2 regions of the Bradyrhizobium sp. I71 genome follow, and region 2 is predicted to be linked to the other one. Evidence: riboswitches for the same ligand, from Rfam matches in the RefSeq annotation. Region 2 holds a riboswitch; the other holds the start of a gene.
What was found. A riboswitch is a leader RNA that binds a small molecule or an ion and turns the genes downstream of it on or off. The one in region 2 is predicted to bind glycine.
Positions count from the first base shown of each region.

Region 1: another riboswitch for glycine. It lies ahead of gcvT (glycine cleavage system aminomethyltransferase GcvT); the one in region 2 lies ahead of FJV43_RS04105 (D-amino acid dehydrogenase).

Region 1 covers NZ_CP059398.1:953,283-956,688, forward strand. Annotated here, with positions in the region: gene alaS (alanine--tRNA ligase) at 1-1,177, opposite strand, end outside; glycine riboswitch at 1,401-1,489, shown strand; gene gcvT (glycine cleavage system aminomethyltransferase GcvT) at 1,636-2,784, shown strand; gene gcvH (glycine cleavage system protein GcvH) at 2,795-3,163, shown strand; gene gcvP (aminomethyl-transferring glycine dehydrogenase) at 3,181-3,406, shown strand, end outside.
Region 2 covers NZ_CP059398.1:813,814-817,219, reverse strand. Annotated here, with positions in the region: gene FJV43_RS04110 (ABC transporter permease) at 1-17, opposite strand, end outside; gene FJV43_RS04105 (D-amino acid dehydrogenase) at 196-1,497, opposite strand; glycine riboswitch at 1,567-1,672, opposite strand; glycine riboswitch at 1,676-1,780, opposite strand; gene FJV43_RS04100 (M20/M25/M40 family metallo-hydrolase) at 1,875-3,005, opposite strand; gene FJV43_RS04095 (ABC transporter substrate-binding protein) at 3,275-3,406, shown strand, end outside.

The sequences.
Region 1 (3,406 bases), 140 kb from region 2:
CGTAGAGCGTGAAGGCGACGTCGCCGTCGAACATGTCGCCCTTCTTCAGGCCGGCCGACTTCTCGTCGAGGATGGCAAGGCCGCGCGACAGCGTCTTGCGGAAGCGGGTCTCTTCCAGCCGCAGCGTTTCCTCGATCAGATTCTCCGCGCGCATCAGGTCGGGATAGGCCTGGCCCATCTCGCGCACCAGCGCCCAGACCAGCCGGTGCATCAGCGGCTCCTTGGCGCCCAGCAGCTGCGCATGGCGCATGGCACGGCGCATGATCCGGCGCAGCACGTAGCCGCGGCCCTCGTTCGAGGGCAGCACGCCGTCGGCGACGAGGAACGCGGAGGAGCGCAGATGGTCGGCGATGACGCGGAACGAGGCCACGGTCTGCTCGCTCGGCCCGGTGCCGAGCGCGGACGCCGTCGCATCGATCAGGTTCTTGAACAGGTCGGTCTCGAACACGCTCTCGACGCCCTGGAGGATGCAGGCCATCCGCTCCAGGCCCATGCCGGTGTCGATCGAGGGACGCGGCAGCGGCTGGCGCTCCTCCTTCGTCACCTGCTCGAACTGCATGAACACGAGATTCCAGAATTCGAGGAAGCGGTCGCCGTCCTCCTCCGGCGAGCCCGGAGGCCCGCCCCAGATGTGCTCGCCGCGGTCGATGAAGATCTCCGAGCACGGGCCGCACGGGCCGGTGTCGCCCATCGCCCAGAAATTGTCCGAGGTCGGGATGCGGATGATGCGGTCTTCGGAGAAGCCGGCGATCTTCTTCCACAGGCCCGCCGCCTCGTCGTCGGTGTGATAGACCGTGACGAGCAGCTTGTCCTTCTTCAGCCCGAACTCGGTGGTGATCAGCTTCCAGGCAAGCTCGATCGCGCGCTCCTTGAAATAGTCGCCGAACGAGAAATTGCCGAGCATCTCGAAGAAGGTGAGATGGCGCGCGGTGTAGCCGACATTGTCGAGGTCGTTGTGCTTGCCGCCGGCGCGCACGCATTTCTGCGAGGTGGTGGCGCGCTGATAGGGCCGCTTCTCCACGCCGGTGAAGACGTTCTTGAACTGCACCATGCCGGCATTGGTGAACATCAACGTGGGGTCGTTGCGCGGCACCAATGGCGAGGACGGCACGATCTCGTGGCCGTTCTCGGCAAAGAAGTTCAGAAAGGTCGACCTGATCTCGTTGACGCCGCTCATGTTCATCCAATCGGGTGTGCTTGGACCCGCTTCCTGCCATCCAAACCAGAGGTTAGGGCTGATATCTGCGGGCCAAAGCGCTTTTAGACAAGGCCTGCTTCAGTGTCCAGAAACTGTGCAAGGAGATCAGAGGGTTGCCGCAGGCGCGCAATCCCGGTTGAAAAGGCGAAACCGCCGCGTTGACAGGCTTGGCCGGCCTGTGGTCTGTAACCATCTATATCGTACGGCCACGTCGGGAGAGACCGGCTTTACTGCCGGCGCCGAAGGAGCAACCGCCCCGGAAACTCTCAGGCAAAAGGACCGCGTGGCTTTGACAGCATCTGGAAAGAGGCGCCGACGGGCCTAAGAACCCGGGTGGCGTCCGCCGACGGGATAATACTCTCAGGCACAGCGACAGATGGGGCTTCGACAGGTTGGCCCGGGGAATTGTCCCCGGGGAACCGCCGAGGACCCCTGTGATGCCAGTACCCGACGACCAGAAATCTCTCCGACATACGCCCCTCCACGCCCTGCATGTGTCCCTCGGCGGCAAGATGGTGCCGTTCGCCGGCTATGACATGCCCGTGCAGTACCCTGCGGGCGTGCTGAAGGAGCACCTCCATACGCGCGCCGCGGCCGGGCTGTTCGACGTCTCCCATATGGGCCAGCTCGCGCTCCGGCCGAAGTCGGGCAAGGTCGAGGACGCCGCCCGTGCGCTGGAACGGCTGGTGCCGCAGGACATCGCGGCGATCGCGCCCAACCGGCAGCGCTACGCCCAGTTCACCAATGCGGACGGCGGCATCCTCGACGATCTCATGGTCGCCAATTTCGGCGATCACCTGTTCCTGGTCGTCAACGCCGCCTGCAAGGACGCGGACGAGGCGCATCTTCGCGCGCACCTCGCGGACGACTGCGTCATCGATTCTCTTGCCGACCGCGCGCTGATCGCGCTGCAGGGCCCGAAGGCGGAAGCGGCGCTGGCGAAATTGTGTGCAGAGGCGCCGTCCATGACATTCATGGATGCCGGCCCGCATGAGGTCGCCGGCATCAAATGCTTCGTCTCGCGCTCCGGCTATACCGGCGAGGACGGCTTCGAAATCTCCGTTCCCGCTGCGGACGCCGAGCGCCTGACCAGGACGCTGCTCGAAAACCCGGACGTGCTGCCAATCGGCCTCGGCGCCCGCGACAGCCTGCGGCTCGAAGCCGGGCTTTGCCTGTACGGCCACGACATCGACACCGCGACAACGCCGGTCGAGGCCGCGCTGGAATGGTCGGTGCAGAAGAGCCGCCGCAGCGGCGGGATTCGCGCTGGCGGCTTTCCCGGCGCCGAGAAAATCCTCGCCCATTTCGACAACGGCGCGTCCCGCCGCCGCGTCGGCCTGCGTGCCGAGGGCCGCGCGCCGGTGCGCGAGGGCGCGCCGCTGTTTGCGGATCCGGCCGCAGGCGAGCCGATCGGCAAGGTCACCTCGGGCGGTTTCGGCCCGAGCCTGAATGCGCCGGTCGCGATGGGCTATGTGCCCACGAATCTGAGCGCGCTCGGCACGAAACTCTTCGCCGAGGTGCGCGGCCAGCGCCTGCCGCTCGCAGTCGCCGCCATGCCCTTCGTGAAAAACACCTACAAACGCTGAGGACAAGACAATGACCACGACGCTGTACACCTCCGACCATGAATGGCTCGCGATCGACGGCGACGTCGCCACCGTCGGCATCACCGATTACGCTCAGCAGCAGCTCGGCGACGTCGTGTTCGTCGAATTGCCCAAGGTCGGCCGGAGCTTGAAGAAGGCCGAGGCCGCCGCCGTCGTGGAATCGGTGAAGGCCGCCTCCGACGTCTACGCGCCTGTTACGGGCGAAGTGCTCGAGGCCAACGAGGCGCTCGCCGCCGAGCCGGCGCTGGTGAACTCGGATGCGCAGGGCGCGGCCTGGTTCTTCAAGATCAAGATGGCAGACAAGAGCGAGCTCGGCAGCCTCATGGATGAAGCCGCCTACAAGGCCCATACGGCTTAACGAGGATGGAGCAAGCGATGACCGCGCACCGCAAATCCAACGGCGACACCGCCGCCTCTTTCGTCCGCCGCCACATCGGCCCCTCGGCGCGCGACGTCACCGCAATGCTCGAGGCCGTCGGCGCGAAAAGCGTCGACGCGCTGATGGCGGAGACGCTGCCGGCGTCGATCCGGCAGGCCGCCCCGCTCGATCTCGGCAAGCCGCTCAGCGAAACCGAGGCGATCGCGCATATGGGCGAGCTCG
Region 2 (3,406 bases):
ATAAGATAACCCAGCATGCACTTATCTCCGGCTACGGAACGTGTGGAGCCCTGAGGCTCCCGTGAACTCTGTCGTGTCTATCATGCCTATCACTTGGGCTGGAAAGGCCGCTCGGAGACGCCGTCCTCTTAGGGCAAATTGTGTGCCAAGGGCTGCGCCGTAGCAAGAGGCCGGCATGTCTCCGATATCGACCACTCAGGATGCATGTCGCAGTTCACGCTCAACCCCAAGTGAAGGGACCGTCGGCGGAGCGTTGAGGCCGCGCCAGCCGTCGATGGTCTGGGCGATCATCTGCGCCGTCGCGGCCGACAGAGTCCAGCCGAGATGGCCGTGGCCGGTGTTGAAGAACACGCCCGGTATCCGCCCGGCGCGCACGACCGGCATCATGTTCGGCATCATCGGGCGCAGCCCGGCCCACGGCACGACGCGCGACGTTTCGACGGCGGGGAAGTTGTTGCGCACCCAGTCGATCAGCGGCTGCACGCGGTCGGCGCGGATGTCGCGATTGAAGTCGTTGAATTCGGCGGTGCCGGCGACGCGAAAACGATCGGCGCCGAGCCGGCTGGTGACGATCTTGGCGGCCTCGTCGAGCAGGCTCACCGTCGGGGTGGCGTTGCGGCTTTCGGCGGTGTCGAGCTGCACGGTGATCGAGTAGCCCTTCACCGGATAGACGTTGACGCGCTCGTCCAGCAGGGCGGCGAAGTGACGGCTCGCAACGCCCGCGCAGACCACGACGCCGTCCGCGTTCAGTGCGCCGCGCGCGGCCGCGACGGCATCGCTCGCGGCCAGATCGGCCCAGCCGATGACGAAGCCGCTGCCGGCACGTGCGATCGAATCGATATTGGCCTCGTGGATGAAGGTCGCGCCACGCCGCTTGCAGGCTTCCGCCAGGCCGCGGGTGAACTTGTGGATATCGCCGGTCGCATCCGACGGCGTGTAGAAGCCGCCATAATAGTCCTTGCGCAGTGTCGGCTCGATGCTGCGGATTTCCTCCGACGTCACCGGGCGGCGGTCGAGGCCGCCTTCCTGCAGCAGCGCGTTGACGCGCAGACCGGATTCGAAGCCGGCCTTGTCACGATAGATGTGGAGGATGCCGCGGCGTTCGAGATCGAAGTCGATTCCTTCGCGCGCCGCGATGTCGAACAGATACCTGCGCGCTTCGATCGCGAGCCGCGTGGTCTCGATGGTGTTGGCGCGGTAGTTGCCGATGTTGGCGACGAACTCGCTCATCCACGAATATTTGTGCCAGTTCGGCCGCGGGTTCATCAGCAGCGGCGCGTCGCGCCGAAACATCCAGCGCAAGCCCTTCAGGATCGTCGCCGTGCTGTTCCACACTTCGGCGTTCGATGCGGAGAGCTGCCCGCCATTGGCGAAGGACGTCTCCATCGCGGCGTAGCGGTGCTTGTCGAGCACCGTCACCTTGTAGCCGCGTTCGAGCAGGGCATAGGCGGTCGTGACGCCGGTGATGCCGGCGCCGATGATGGCAATATGGGTCATGGTGAAGTTCGGGGCTCCCGTGAGTTAGAGTCGGCGGACCGCCGGCCGTAAGGCCGTTGGCGGCGCCCCATCTGTCACGGTTACCTGAGAGCTTGATCCGCTGCGGATCTCGCAACGGACTATCCCCTTCGGTGGACGTCACGATTGCCTGAAATCGCGCCGCCTCTCTCCAGATCGTCCTGACGAAACGGTCCTTTTGCCTGAGAGTTTCCGGGGCGGTTGCTCCGTCGGCGCCGCGACGAAGGCCGAAAGCCTTCGCTGCGATCTCTCCCGCATCATCGCGTGGACGGCCGAGCAGTACGATACGCCTCATTTTTAGACAAGGCTAAATTTCGACCGTGACTGCCGACGTATTGTGCAGTGCAAATTCGATTCAATTACTCCAGAGTCGCCAGCAGACCTGCCATCAGCCGGCCGCGCTCGACCAGGCTATCGACCTCGATGAACTCCTCCAGCGTGTGGCCATTGCCGCCGCGGACACCGAGGCCGTCGAGCGTGGGAATTCCCATCGCGCCGGTGAAGTTGCCGTCGGAGCCGCCGCCGGAGCTGGCATGCGGTAATTCCGCGCCGAGCGATTTGGCGATGCCGCGCGCCTTCTCATAGAGCGCCATGGTACCCGCATCCGGCTCCCAAACCGGACGCGTCACGCCGCGCGTGACCTTGAACGTGACGTCGTTGGTGGTGCCCGACAGCGCCAGCATCCTCTCGACACCGCGGTCAAGATCGGCCTGACGCTTGGCCATGGAGAGCGCTTCGCCGGTTGCGGTCGTCGCAACGCAATTGACCCATTGTCCGCCGTGGACGACGCCGACCGAGAAGGTGCAGTCCTCCGTCGTCATCGCGTCGATCGCGAGGATCTGCCGCGCCATCTCGCGGATCGCCGAGCGTCCGGCCGACAACGTGGCGCCGGCGTGGCTCGGCCGTCCCGTCGCCTCGAGATTGAAGCGCGCGATGGCGTAGCGTCCGGTCGTGACGCCGTTGTCGGCGCGGCCGGGCTCCGGCACCAGCACGTATTTGTTGCGCGCCGCTTCCGCCTCGATGATGTCCCGCGTCGAAGGCGTGCCGACTTCCTCATCCGGCGTGAACAGCACGGTGATCGGCAGCGGTGTGGTGAACGAGGCGCGCGCCAGTTGCCGTATCGCTTCCAGCGAGAGGTAATTGCCGCCCTTCATATCGTAGATGCCGGGGCCATAGCACTTGTTGCCCTCGCGCCGCCATTTCAGCTTCTCGATGGTGCCGACCGGATGAACGGTATCCATGTGTCCGGCGATCAGGATGCCCGGCTCGCCCTGCTTGGGATGAGGAAAGCGCGCGCGGATGACGCCACCAAAGCCCTGGCGGCCGGCAATGCGCTCGATCGTCGCACCCATGATCGCCATATCCCGCGCCGCGATATCGAGCATGCGGTCCACGGCGCCTGCATCCCAGGTCGGACTCTCGCATTCGACCCAGCCGCGCAGGCCCTCGAGCATCGCCTCGGAATCAAAGGGAAGATTGGCAGGATTCATCTCAATGTCTCTCAAGCTTCGAAAGATGGAACGCGCATTGCATCGGCGCGGGGCAGGACAAGCGGAGGGTGTTGTAGAGCCAAACCGATCTTTGTGGAGCCCGTGCGCGCGCCGTGAGGGGCTGCGACGAAACCGGATTGACGCGCTCGGCACTGTCTGCAAGTCTCAAAAAGATAAAGGCATTGCATGAGGTTAGTTCGCCCAACGAATGAACCGCATGCTCAACCAATGACCTGCCTTTGAACAGTTTCACGTCAGGAGAACTTTCTATGTTCCACTTCATGCGCCGGGGGCGTCGCGCGTTCGCCTCCAAACTTGCGCTGTCGGTCGTCGCGCTTTCGACCGCGCTGGCCTCGCCAGTGCTTGCGGCCGGCAAGACCATCACGGCGGTGATGCATTCG